Regions from separate parts of the Solibacillus sp. FSL K6-1523 genome, predicted to be linked through region 2. Evidence: riboswitches for the same ligand, from Rfam matches in the RefSeq annotation. Region 2 holds a riboswitch; each other region holds the start of a gene.
What was found. Region 2 has a riboswitch for cobalamin ahead of MHI10_RS05815 (energy-coupling factor ABC transporter permease). Riboswitches for the same ligand answer to the same signal wherever they lie in the genome.

Region 1 (4,218 bases), 730 kb from region 2:
TTCGGGTGGGCAACAGCAGCGGGTTGGAATTGCGCGCGCGGTCGCTTTGAATCCAGATATTATTTTATTTGATGAACCTACGTCAGCATTAGATCCAGAGCTTGTTGGAGAGGTGTTAACCGTTATGAGGGAGATAGCCAAGGAAGGGACGACAATGCTTGTTGTAACGCATGAAATGTCATTCGCACGCGATGTAGCAAACCGGGTTATCTTTATGGATGGGGGAAATATTGTAGAGGAAGGCACGCCACATGAAATTTTTGTCCAACCAAAAGAAGAGAGGACAAAACGTTTTCTTCAGCGCGTGTTGCCGGATGATTATACGTATCATATATAAAGGTCGGAATGGGTGAATTTTTACTTGCGATGTCATTCATAACATATCGGCCTCTTTATTGATCAACCTAATATTTGAATAATCAGGTGTATCCATGTAGAGGCCATATTAAGGAGATTACAGACGTGCATCCTTCTGAAAGTTAAGGGCGAAATGATTAGCTTCTTCGTATACGGCAAACTTATACCCCTGTTCTCTGTAAAATGCAATAATCTCTGGAAGTGCCGCCAAAGTTTGTGGTTTTTCGTGCATTAGCACAACTTCTCTATCAGCTTTTGTGCCACTTTTAATATTCTCTATAATTTGGGATGGATTATCTTTTAACGACCAGTCATTGGAATCAATTGTCCAATCCCAAACTTTAATGTTTGCGTCTACGATTTGATTGCGAATCTGTTCACTTTTCAACCCTGGTGCGGAACCATAAGGAGGGCGAACTAAACGGGGGTTTGTACCAGTAATCTCATGAATTAGTGCTAACGCTTCGTTCATCTCGGGTACAAACTGATTATCCTTGTATAATGTTTTGGATTCATGCGTCATGCTATGGGCACCGATATAATGTCCTTCTGTTGTTGCCCGTTTTACACTTTCCTGGAGATGCTTCTTTTTCAGGTTACTTCCTTGCATGAAAAAGGTTACTTTCACATTTTGCTCGTATAAGACATCTAGAAATTGGCCTGTTAATATGCTAGGACCATCATCAAATGTTAGGTAGACCACTTTATCTAAAGATATTTCTTCTGTACTTGCTTGTTCCTTATCTTGGCTGATTGGGGCTTCTACCTCCTCTGTAGAATCTTGTTGGGTGTTGTTGTTAACTTCAGAATTTGAGTGTTCTAAAGATTCTTCCTTTAGATTAGTTTGTTCTTTACCTTGGTTAATCGAAGGCTCTACTTTTTCGGTCATATCTTGCTTACTACTTTTTTCATTAATAGCATACGATTTTCCTACAATAAAACCAGCAAAAAAAATAGGGATTAGCATAACCAGTATCGTCATTACAATTCGTGATCTTCTTTTTTTTCTTCTTTTGTCATACTCATTTTGTGGTGCTCTCATGATTGTTAAATCCTCCTGCTGTAAATTTGAGTGTTTATGTACGTTCGTTTTTCCGTATATTATATGAAACTAGTAGACATTTGAATGTGTTTGCTATTTGAAGTGCAAAGCGATAGTGGACCTCTCGATGTTTTGTAATAATAAAATATTCACTTTTTCTAATTTTCAACATGTCGCAAATACGTTCTACCTATTTGACGGGTCAGGCAAATAAAAAGTTTATATTAATTTTATATAAATAGGTTCAACTTATATATTTAATGAATAGTGATGAAGTTTCTGAAAACTCCCTCTTATCTACATACAAACATTCATTCTTCCGCTATAATAGAATAACCTATCAATTAAATAAGAAATGTGAAGGTTCTTAAAAAATTAGTTTTTCAAATTAATGAATAAGGATTAAAAGGGAAATCGGTTTCAGTCCGATGCGGTCCCGCCACTGTAAATGCGAGTTTGTTGAAAAAAGCCACTGAAGAAATTTGGGAAGGTATCAACAAGTATTCATGCATGAGCCAGGAGACCTGCCTCTACATTGCCAACAGTAAACCTGCGAGGATCGGGAGTGGCTTATAATTATCGATTCGAAATTATTTGCATACATCAATGGAAGTCTCCCAAGTTGGAGGCTTCTTTCTTTTGGTTGAAAAAACGGTTCTAGATAGGCTACGTAAAATTTAGGAGGAAAATAAAATGAAGAAAATACAAAGTTTAGCAATGCTCTTTTTAATGGCGATGCTCGTACTAGTAGGTTGTGGCACAGGGGATTCTAAGCCTACAACAAATGATACAGAACAAAACAAAACAGCAAAAGGTAAGGATAGTGCAGCTGCACAATTCCCTGTAACGGTAACGGATTCACTAGGAAGAGAGATAGCATTAGAAAAACAACCCGAACGTATTATTTCTCTTGCCCCTTCAAATACTGAAATTTTATTTGGCTTAGGGTTAAATGAAGAAATTGTCGGCGTTTCAGATAACGATACTTTCCCAGAACAAGCAACGACAAAGGAAAAAGTAGGCGGCATGGAATTTAATTTAGAGCTAATCGCATCACTTAAACCAGACATCGTATTTGCGCATGAATCAGGCATGTACAATTTTGAAAAGGGCATGGAACAGTTAGAAGCAATGGGCATTGCTGTTTTTGTCGTAAAAAATACGGTGAATTTTGAAGAAACATATGAAACGATGAAGCAAATTGGGCAACTAACAGGCAAGGTAGCACAAGCAGATGAGATGGTTGCTACTATGCAAAAAGATATTGAAGAAATGACAACTAAGGCAGTTGGTTTAGATGGGAAATCGGCATTTATTGTTGTAGGTACGAACCCCGATTTATACGCGGTTGGCACAGGAACATTTATTAATGAAATGCTTCATACGGTAGGTGTTAAAAATAGTGTGACACAACCAGGTTGGCTACAATATAGCGCAGAGCAATTTGTAAGTGACAATCCAGAAGTGATTTTAGTAACATACGAAGACGATATTGAGGCAATTTTATCAAATCCAGCTTATGCAGAAATGGATGCAGTGAAATCTGGAAATGTTCATTTAATTGATGCGGATACAACAAGTCGTCAAGGACCTCGTATTGTAGAAGGTATTCAATCAATTGCACAAACAATGTATCCAGAGGTTTTCGGTGAATAAAAAATATACATTCGCTTATTTAGTATCAATCGTTTTGCTGCTATTAAGCGTATGGCTCGGTGTGTCAATTGGCTCGGTTAATATTCCGATTGCAACATTATGGGACAAGGCGACTGATCCCGTTGCCCACAGTATTTTATGGAAAATCAGAATGCCCCGTGTCATTTTAGCAGCAATTATCGGAGCTTCTTTAGCGATTGCAGGTGCAGCTTTTCAAGGGTTGCTTAAAAATCCACTGGCAGATCCGTATACATTAGGAATTTCTTCAGGTGCCTCGGTTGGTGCTGTGATGACGATTTTCCTAGGTATCTCGATTCCATTATTGGGAACCTTTACATTACCTGTATTTAGTATGATTGGTGCGCTACTAACGATGATTGCAGTATTAAGCTTTGCGCGAATCGTAGACCGTACACTGAAAATGGAAACACTTATTTTAACAGGTGTTATTTTTAGTTCCTTTTTAGGTTCTTGCATTTCGTTAATGGTCGCCTTAACAGGAGAAGAGTTGCGAGAAATTATCGGTTGGCTTTTAGGCAGTGTTTCAATGCGCGGTTGGCCGTATGTGAAAATGATTTTGCCATTCGCGATTATCGGAACCGTTATTATTTGGTTACAACGCCGCGAATTAAATGCGATGATTTATGGTGAAGAACGTGCGCAATATTTAGGAGTTAATGTGAAACGTAGTAAATTTATGATTTTAGCGGGTGGTTCGATGCTAACAGGTGCATCTGTTGCAGCGTCTGGTACAATTGGCTTTGTTGGTCTTGTAATTCCGCATATGGTCCGCAGTATTATCGGGGCAGATCATCGACATTTACTCCCAATTTCCTTATTGAACGGGGCAAGCTTACTCGTCATTTGTGATTTAGTATCGCGGACAATTATTGCGCCAGTTGAGCTACCAATCGGTGTAATTACAGCGTTTATCGGTGCACCAGTATTTGCTTATATTTTCTTTAAACAGCGTAGAAAGGGGGGAGCATGATGCTAAAGGTTCAAAATATTTCAGGTGGCTATCATGCAAACCCAATTGTCAAAAACATGTCATTTCAAGTAGGTAAGGGAAAAATTCTTGGAATACTTGGACCGAATGGTAGCGGCAAATCGACACTATTAAAAATTATTAGTGGTGTACTTAAACCGCAAGACGGGCAAAT
Region 2 (4,218 bases):
TAAAATACCTGGCGTAGGATCAATACCCCCTGCTAAAATCGTGGCAAAACCTTCACCTGGTCCAGCTTGCCTGTCAATTGTTGACGTTGGATAAATATTATATTTTTCATTAGTATTGAGTGCACCAGCAGATAATGCTAATACGGATTTCTTTTGGTCAGTTGGAATATCTTTTGTGCGTTCTGCTAATATTTGTTCAATACTTTGCTTCCACGTAATATACTCTTCAGCGCGTTCTTCTTTACCGAAAATTTTCGCTAATATACGTAGTTCCTCATCCATTTGATCTGCTAAATAGTTATTTAAACGAACCACCTTAATTCCTACGGGCTCTAATTTTTCCTCAAGCGTATTATCTGGACGGTTTGTAAATGTAAAGACAACTTCAGGTTTTAAAGATAAAATTGATTCCATATTTAGTTCGTCTGTTTTCCCTACATCGGGTAAATCATTTAACCCTAAATAGCCGTTATTTTTAATTGTATTGTCACCTGTTGCGATAATCGCGTCTTGTGCACCCAGTAATGTAATAGCTTCTGCTGTATTACGGTTAATGACAACTGCCTTTGTTACTGGTAAAGATAATGTAATTTCTTTTCCTGCTGTATCTGTGAAAGTAATCTCATTTGATTTTTCTTGCACATCTTCAATTGCATTCACCTCAGCAGGTTCTTCACTAGAGCAACCTACAAGTAAAAAGGTTAATAAAAAACCGTAAACTATAGTTTTTACATATTTCCCCACTAAATAACTCTCCCTCAAAATGTTTTATATTAAGTGCTAATACACGAAATACCTTAAAAAACAAAAAAGCCTACTTCCAGCAAGAGCTAGAAATAGGCTTAGACATCCTAAAAAATGTATACTAAAATACAAAAACTATATTTGTCGCCGCCCTTCTCCCACCGAAAAGTCATGTTGCTGTAACAAAGCAGGTTTCCTGGCTCAAGCGTCATTTTACTCTTACATCTTCCCATCAGATTGACAGTGATTTATTGTAATTTCATCAGCTATTACAGTAGCGGGGGCTGCATTAGATTTTTACTAATTTCCCTTTTACCTCTTAATAAATAAGAGCACTTTACTACATTCATTATGAAATTAACGTAACTTTATCATTTAATTTCCATTTTTACAATGGTGATTAATTAAAAATTATCACTATTTGGAAGAGAAAAGCGTTTATGGAAGAACATAATTCTCATATTCAACAAAAAAATTAAAAATTATCTTTTTTAGCCCCCTTATTTAAAGAATAATCAAAAAATAATAATGACAAATATTAGTCGCCGTGATACTATTTTCCACATGATGAAAATTGAATGATTTTTGGTGCTTTTTAAGCTTAATAGGGAAACCAGTGAGATTCTGGTACTGTCCCGCAACTGTAACTTGGAGTATTACATATTACGTCACTGCATTTTTTTATGTGGGAAGGCATGGAATACGTTGAAGAGAAGTCAGGATACCTACCAAAAATTTATTGATTCAGACCTACGAGGATAGGTGCGTGAAACAAGCAATAGGCGCTTGTTTTGTGATGCACTTTTACTCTTAAAAAGTGTATTTTTTTTATGCACTTTTTCATCAAATATGAAAAAGGAGTAAAAACATGAAACAATTATTACCAAAACTTGCTTACTTCGGTATCATTTTATTATTTATACCAAAGCAAGCACACGCCATGCACATTATGGAAGGATTTTTACCGATAGGTTGGGCTATCTTCTGGTTTGCACTATGTCTACCGTTTCTTATGAAGGGGTTCAAAGTCATTCGCGTAATCGTCAAAGAGAATCCGGAAAGCAAACTATTATTAGCTTTGTCGGGGGCATTTACATTTGTTTTATCCGCATTAAAAATTCCATCAGTAACAGGTAGCTGCTCTCACCCAACTGGGGTTGGGTTGGGGTCAATTTTATTTGGCCCTTTTGTTATGAGTGTACTTGGATCAATCGTTTTATTATTTCAATCGATTTTACTTGCACATGGTGGTCTTACAACATTGGGAGCGAACATTTTCTCCATGGCGATCGTTGGCCCATTTATTGCCGTGGGTGTTTTTAAATTGGCAACTCAATGGGGATTATCTTTTAGTATCGCTGTATTTTTAGCTGCGATGCTTGGTGATTTTGGTACATATGTTATGACATCTGTCCAATTAGCGTTAGCATTTCCTTCTGAAGTTGGAGGTATTTTAGGTTCATTCCAAAAATTCGCAAGCATCTTTGCATTAACGCAAATCCCATTAGCTATAAGTGAAGGGTTATTAACTGTGATGATTATGAACTTCTTACAAAAATATAATATGAAAGAATTAGTTCAACTACGTATTTTAAAGGCAAAGGAGAGCTAACATGTTTAAGAAAAACCTACTTTTACTAATTGGCGTTATCATTTTAGCCATTTTACCACTCTTATTTTTACAGGATGCAGAATTTGGCGGTGCTGATGGTGAGGCTGAAGAAGCAATTACAGAAATCGTAACACATTATGAGCCTTGGTTTAGTGCAATTTGGGAACCTCCAAGTGGTGAAATCGAAAGCTTATTATTCGTTTTACAAGGTGTTATTGGCGCGCTAATTATAGGCTATTTCATCGGCTTTATGCGTGGAAAGCATACGAAAGATCATGCTAAACATTGATTTTATTGCGAGCCATAATGCGATACAAAAAGTAGCAGCTAGCCAAAAAATGGTGTTAAGTTTCCTTACGTTATTATTAACCACGCTATTGCGAAATAATAGTTTTTCGGTGTGGACACTGGTATTCATAAGTGCTGTCATCATCTTTTATGCAAACATCCCTTGGAAAACGTATATCACATTACTCATTGCGCCCATAGGTTTTATTTTGGCTGGAATAGTTGCTATTGTGTTTTCTGTTACATTTACACAGTCTGTTCCCACACAGGCTTTATGGCACCATTCATTTTTGACGATGCAACTATTTATTTTACCAAACGATGGACTACGTGCAATTACGTTATTTTGCACCTCTATTAGTGCGACCAGTTGCTTATATTTTTTAATTTTAACAACACCGATGTATGAAATTAGTTCGGTACTTACGAGATTAAAAGTGCCAATTATTATTATAGAAATAATTGAGCTTATGTATCGTTTTATTTTTTTGTTTATAGAGATGATTTCGCAGCTTTATACAGCGCAGCACGCTCGTTTAGGCTACAGGTCTTATAAAAAAAGCTTTCAATCATTAAGTTTACTCATAAACGCATTATTCCGTTCGATTTTCTTCCGTTATCAAGTGATGTCTCATGCGATGGCTGCAAGAAATATTGATCAATTCGTTATTCCACAACAATTTTTAAACGACAAAGAATGGGACAAAAAGTTAACATGGCTTACGGTGATATTTATCGTAGTTGGTATAACGATACTTGCTTTGTAGAGGGAGGTTTTGATTATGACTGAAAGCTATTTTAGATTAGACCACGTCTCATTCCAGTATAGCGATGGTACACAGGCACTACATGGGCTTTCACTTTCTATTCCGAAGGGGAAAAAAGTTGCCATTCTAGGTGAAAATGGTTCAGGCAAATCAACATTTTTTAAGTTACTCATTGGGCTTGAAAAACCTACTAATGGTAAAATTCAATTTTTAAATGAAACCTTACATTATTCTAAAAAACAATTAATTAGTTTGCGAGAGCGCGTTGGCTTTATTTTTCAAGAGACGGATAATCAGTTATTTGCCTCTACTGTTAAACAAGACATTTTATATGGACCTATTAATTTAAAATGGCCACATGAAAAAATTGAGCATAATGTTTCAAGTGCCATACAGTTAACAGAACTTGAAGACTTAACCGAGCGTCCTATTCATTTTTTAAGTGGTGGACAAAAGAAGCGCGTAACAATTGCAGGCGTTTATGCGATGGATCCAAAAGTTTATATTTTAGATGAGCCAACGAGCAGTTTAGATTATTATTTTTCCAATCAACTTACAAAGTATTTAGATGAACTCGATGATGGAGAGCGAACATTTTTATACTCAACGCACCAAGTCAATTTGATTTATGAATGGGCCGATCATTTTATCGTCTTTCATAGAGGGGAATTACTTTATTCAGGACAACGAGATGCGCTGTTTTCAAATGACGCGCTGTTAGAAAGAGCACATATTGAAAAACCATGGCTCGTAAAATGCTATGAAACGATGTTACATGAGGGGCTAATTCAACCACAATCATTACTT
Region 3 (4,218 bases), 1.1 Mb from region 2:
CCCTCCTAATCGCCACATGGTGCTTCTTCTACTTTGATTTTGCAGCTCATATCTTGGTACGTGAAATGGGCAACTTTCTTTACGCGCTTAAAGTATTTAAAGAAGCGCTCATTTGGATGTGCATGTTCTTTATATTCCTCAACGATCTTCGTTAATAATGGAATCAGTTCATCTGGCTCTAATCCTTCTGCGACTGGTTGTGCAGCGTGTGCCGTTCGACCAACTGGCTTGGCGCCAATAAAAAGATCGAATTTCTTTTTACGATAGACAATGCCAATATCATCGAAAATTGGGCGATAGCAAGCCATTCCACAGCCATTAAAACCAACATGCAATTCCTTTGGTAGCTTCAAACCGCCAAGCGTATCCATAATTTCCTCCGCATATGGAATCGAATCTGCCTTCTCTCCATAGCAAAAATCACATGCCTTTATGTTTAAGACATCTCCCATAGGCAGCACGTACAACCCTGTTTCACGTAATAATCCAACGACTTTTTCCGGTGCTTCAGTAGGAATCTTTACATGGAAACGATGATCTGGTGTATATTCAAGAGTTCCCTCTTCTCCTACTACTTCAGCAAGTACCTTCATTTGCTGTGGTGTAATGATTTTATTTGCAACACCTGGTGAAACGGCAAATTCAAAAATCGATTCGATTGCTTGCTGTACTAAAAAGTCCGTCTTCACAGGTTCGTTTGATATACAAGCTAATGCCATTCTTGCCATCTCAAGTGCTGACTTTTTCTCCGGAAGTTGTTGAAATTCTGCTGGCACTACCGGCGCTGGTTCTACAGTAGTTACACTCACTTCTTTCAAAGGCTCTATTTTAAGGTTTGGCCCTGCTTTAATTGCCTCAATCTTTTCATAGCCCGATTTTGCTTCTCCTGTTTCTTGATCAAGCGCCCATGGTTCTGCTTCTTTTTTCAAGCGTTGATGCGGTTTCCAAACTTGTTTTTCATCACCGAGCGTATACTTTCTTTGATAGCCACGTGGTGTAATAATTTTATTATCGTAAAAGAATGTGGAGGAGTTCCCAACTACAACAGTCGTTAACATACCAATATCATGGTCTAACATTTCCGCTAAATTTGTTAATACGATATTTTGGCTTTCTCGATAAGCACTCTTCACTAATCCTACTGGTGTATCAGGTGAACGATACTTCAGCAAAATACGCTGTGCTTCTACAATTTGACGTGTTCTCCGTCCTGATTTTGGATTGTAGAATGCGATGACAAAATCCGCCATTGCTGCAGCTTCAATACGCTTTTCAATGACTGTCCAAGGCGTTAAGTGGTCACTCAAACTGATCGTACAAGAGTCATGCATTACCGGTGCACCAAGTAAGCTCGCACATGAATTAATCGCTGAAATTCCTGGCACAACTTCTACTTCAATACCTGTTGCCTCAGTCCAACCTTTTTCAATTAAAACCTCATACACTAAACCAGCCATGCCGTATACGCCCGCATCACCACTCGAAATGACTGCAACGATATTTCCTGCCTCTGCCTGTTTAACAGCATCTTGCGCTCGTGATACTTCTTCGGTCATACCTGTACTGACAATTGTTTGTGCTGTTACTAAATGGCGAATTAAATCTACATACGTTTTATAACCCATAATATGATTACTTTGCTGTAATGCATCTACGGCTCTTTTTGTAATATGTTCTCGATCTCCAGGACCAAACCCAACTACAAAAATCTTCCCTTTACCCAAAACGTTCCCCTCCAATAAAAAAAGATACCCAAACTTCTTTTACAAAAGAAGTTTGGGTATCTGAAAATTTATATAAAAAATCGTATTTTCAAAAAATAGAATCTACTACGACCTGCTATATTTGAGTTCTCATCTACACTTCTCCCACCGAAAAGTAAGTAATCGAATTAAACAAGCAGGTTTCCTGGCTTAAACTTCACTTTACTCTCACATCTTCCCATCCTCATCAGACAGTGATATTCGTGATTTCATCCGTTATTACAGTAGCGGGGGCTGCATTAGATTTTCACTAATTTCCCTATTATTCTCAAAATATAAGCACTCATTTAATAGTTTATTAAATTATGACTTTACAATACCATATAAATGAAATATTACAACTATTTAATAATTATCTTAGCAATTTCATCTTTATAAAAAGCTAAACCTTCACCGTACTTGCTCGCTTCTTACTAAAGTAAATTCCTATAATAACAAAGACAAACATTAATGAAACCGTCATTGTAAATGTACTCCAAAATATTGACATCGTGACAGATTCATCAATAAGTCGCAATCCATATGTCGACAATTTATACGGAGTAACCGTCCAAAAACCACCAATGATGGAGTCTACAACTGAACCAATCAAGATCAAAAAAATTGCAATCGTCGTAGCAACCGGTGTTTTGAATGCTGCACTCATTGCCACTGTAACCGCCATGACAAATAGGAGCCATATACAATACGTTCCAAGCATCGCCATAAAGCGAGTAGGATCTACTTTGCCATATAAAAGTACCGTATAATACACACTTCCCGCATAGCCAGCTGTTGCACTAATAATTGCTACGCTGCTCGCCACAATCCATTTGCTCAAAAACATTGCGGTAAAGGAAATCGGACGCACATACAATAATGTGGCTGTGCCGCTTTGGCGTTCCTTGCTAAACGTACCTATATAGGAAGCAATTAGTACGATTAATCCAATAGATTGAAACTGTCCCGTTGAAGCCGCCAGTAAATCCATCGCATGAAGTTCTGGCATCATCATCGCAAATCCTTCAGGCATATTACCAACTGCATTCAAAATATCCTCCATGAAATAATTGAGGATTGGATCACTTACACCGAGTAGAACAAAGACAATCGGAATCCATATAAATTTAAAACTACGCCAGCTTTCCCGCCATTCTTTTACTAACAACGTGTTAAATTGACCCATTAGTTCCCGCCACCTTCATGAAGATTTCTTCCAAGCTCGCTGTTTCCCGCTCCACTTTTACAACGTGATACGGGGATTTCGCTAAACGATAAAGTAACTGTTGCATCGATGGTTTTTCTTCTCGGATTTCAACATAAGCAATATTTTGTTCTGCTTTTGCTACAAGCTCTGATTGACTCGCAAACTGTCTTGCTTCTTCATTTGATGCAAACTGGATTTTATAGCGCGGCTCATCAAATTTTGTACACACTTGATGAAGGGATCCTTGCTCGACAAGTTGACCTTTTCGTAAAAAGAGCACTTGATCGGTCATTTCCTCCGCGTCATTTAAAATATGCGTCGAATATAAAATCGTCGTTTGCTGTTGAATTTCTTTCAGTAAGTTCATAATTTCTCTACGCCCAACAGGGTCAAGCGCTGATACCGGCTCATCTAGCAATAATAATTTCGGTTGATGAATAATAGCTTGTGCGATACCTAAACGTTGCTTCATCCCACCTGAAAACGTTGCTACTTTTTTGTGCATCGCCGCTCCAAGACCGACGAATTCTAATATTTTTTGTGCTTCTTTTTTTACTTTTCTTTTTTCCACACCACTTAAATTTGCGGTCATTTCCAAAAATTCAAATGCCGTTAGCCAAGAAAAAAATTGCGGATACTGCGGCAAAAAGCCGATTGCACTTCGAATATCTTTAACACCTGGCATTAGAATTTGACCACTTGTTGGTTGTAACAAGCCTGTTAGCATTGATAATGTGGTCGTTTTCCCCGCACCATTTGGACCAATGAGAGCGGTTGCTGTATGTTCTTCCAATGTAAACGACACGTGATCGACAACTTTTTGTTCACCATATTGTTTGGTTAATTGCGCTACTTGAATACATGTCATTGGCTTTTACGTCCGAAAATAAAGTACAAAATCGGTCCAATTGTTGAAACAAATAATGCAACGACTACCCATAACCATTTCGGTCCATTCGTTGCGCCGTTACGTGCAATATCAACAATCACAACAAGTGCCAAAATAAATTGCAAAATAATTAAAGGGGCAATAAGCGCCCAATTTATATTCGCTAATTCTTCCACTATAATTCCTCCTCTAGTTGTAAATGATGTTGTAAATTCGTCATCATTATTTTAAATTGCGTATTGTCTTGTAGTGCATTAAATATTGGATTATTTGCAATACTTGTTACAAGATCTTTTTTAATCGACAAATTATCCCGTGGCGCTTGTTTATCAATTCGCTCCTGCTGATCAATCCAGTCCCCGAGCTTGTAAAAATAACGA

Region 1: another riboswitch for cobalamin. It lies ahead of MHI10_RS02585 (ABC transporter substrate-binding protein); the one in region 2 lies ahead of MHI10_RS05815 (energy-coupling factor ABC transporter permease).
Region 3: another riboswitch for cobalamin. It lies ahead of cobJ (precorrin-3B C(17)-methyltransferase); the one in region 2 lies ahead of MHI10_RS05815 (energy-coupling factor ABC transporter permease).

The regions. Positions count from the first base shown of each region.
Region 1 covers NZ_JBBOSU010000001.1:541,644-545,861, forward strand. Annotated here, with positions in the region: gene MHI10_RS02575 (amino acid ABC transporter ATP-binding protein) at 1-337, shown strand, start outside; gene MHI10_RS02580 (polysaccharide deacetylase family protein) at 455-1,399, opposite strand; cobalamin riboswitch at 1,744-1,945, shown strand; gene MHI10_RS02585 (ABC transporter substrate-binding protein) at 2,093-3,055, shown strand; gene MHI10_RS02590 (FecCD family ABC transporter permease) at 3,048-4,046, shown strand; gene MHI10_RS02595 (adenosylcobinamide amidohydrolase) at 4,046-4,218, shown strand, end outside.
Region 2 covers NZ_JBBOSU010000001.1:1,272,604-1,276,821, forward strand. Annotated here, with positions in the region: gene MHI10_RS05810 (ABC transporter substrate-binding protein) at 1-744, opposite strand, end outside; cobalamin riboswitch at 914-1,099, opposite strand; cobalamin riboswitch at 1,314-1,491, shown strand; gene MHI10_RS05815 (energy-coupling factor ABC transporter permease) at 1,613-2,356, shown strand; gene MHI10_RS05820 (energy-coupling factor ABC transporter substrate-binding protein) at 2,358-2,645, shown strand; gene cbiQ (cobalt ECF transporter T component CbiQ) at 2,632-3,411, shown strand; gene MHI10_RS05830 (energy-coupling factor ABC transporter ATP-binding protein) at 3,427-4,218, shown strand, end outside.
Region 3 covers NZ_JBBOSU010000001.1:164,922-169,139, reverse strand. Annotated here, with positions in the region: gene cobJ (precorrin-3B C(17)-methyltransferase) at 6-1,724, opposite strand; cobalamin riboswitch at 1,882-2,065, opposite strand; gene MHI10_RS00850 (ABC transporter permease) at 2,146-2,928, opposite strand; gene MHI10_RS00845 (ABC transporter ATP-binding protein) at 2,915-3,817, opposite strand; gene MHI10_RS00840 (PLD nuclease N-terminal domain-containing protein) at 3,814-4,014, opposite strand; gene MHI10_RS00835 (helix-turn-helix domain-containing protein) at 4,014-4,218, opposite strand, start outside.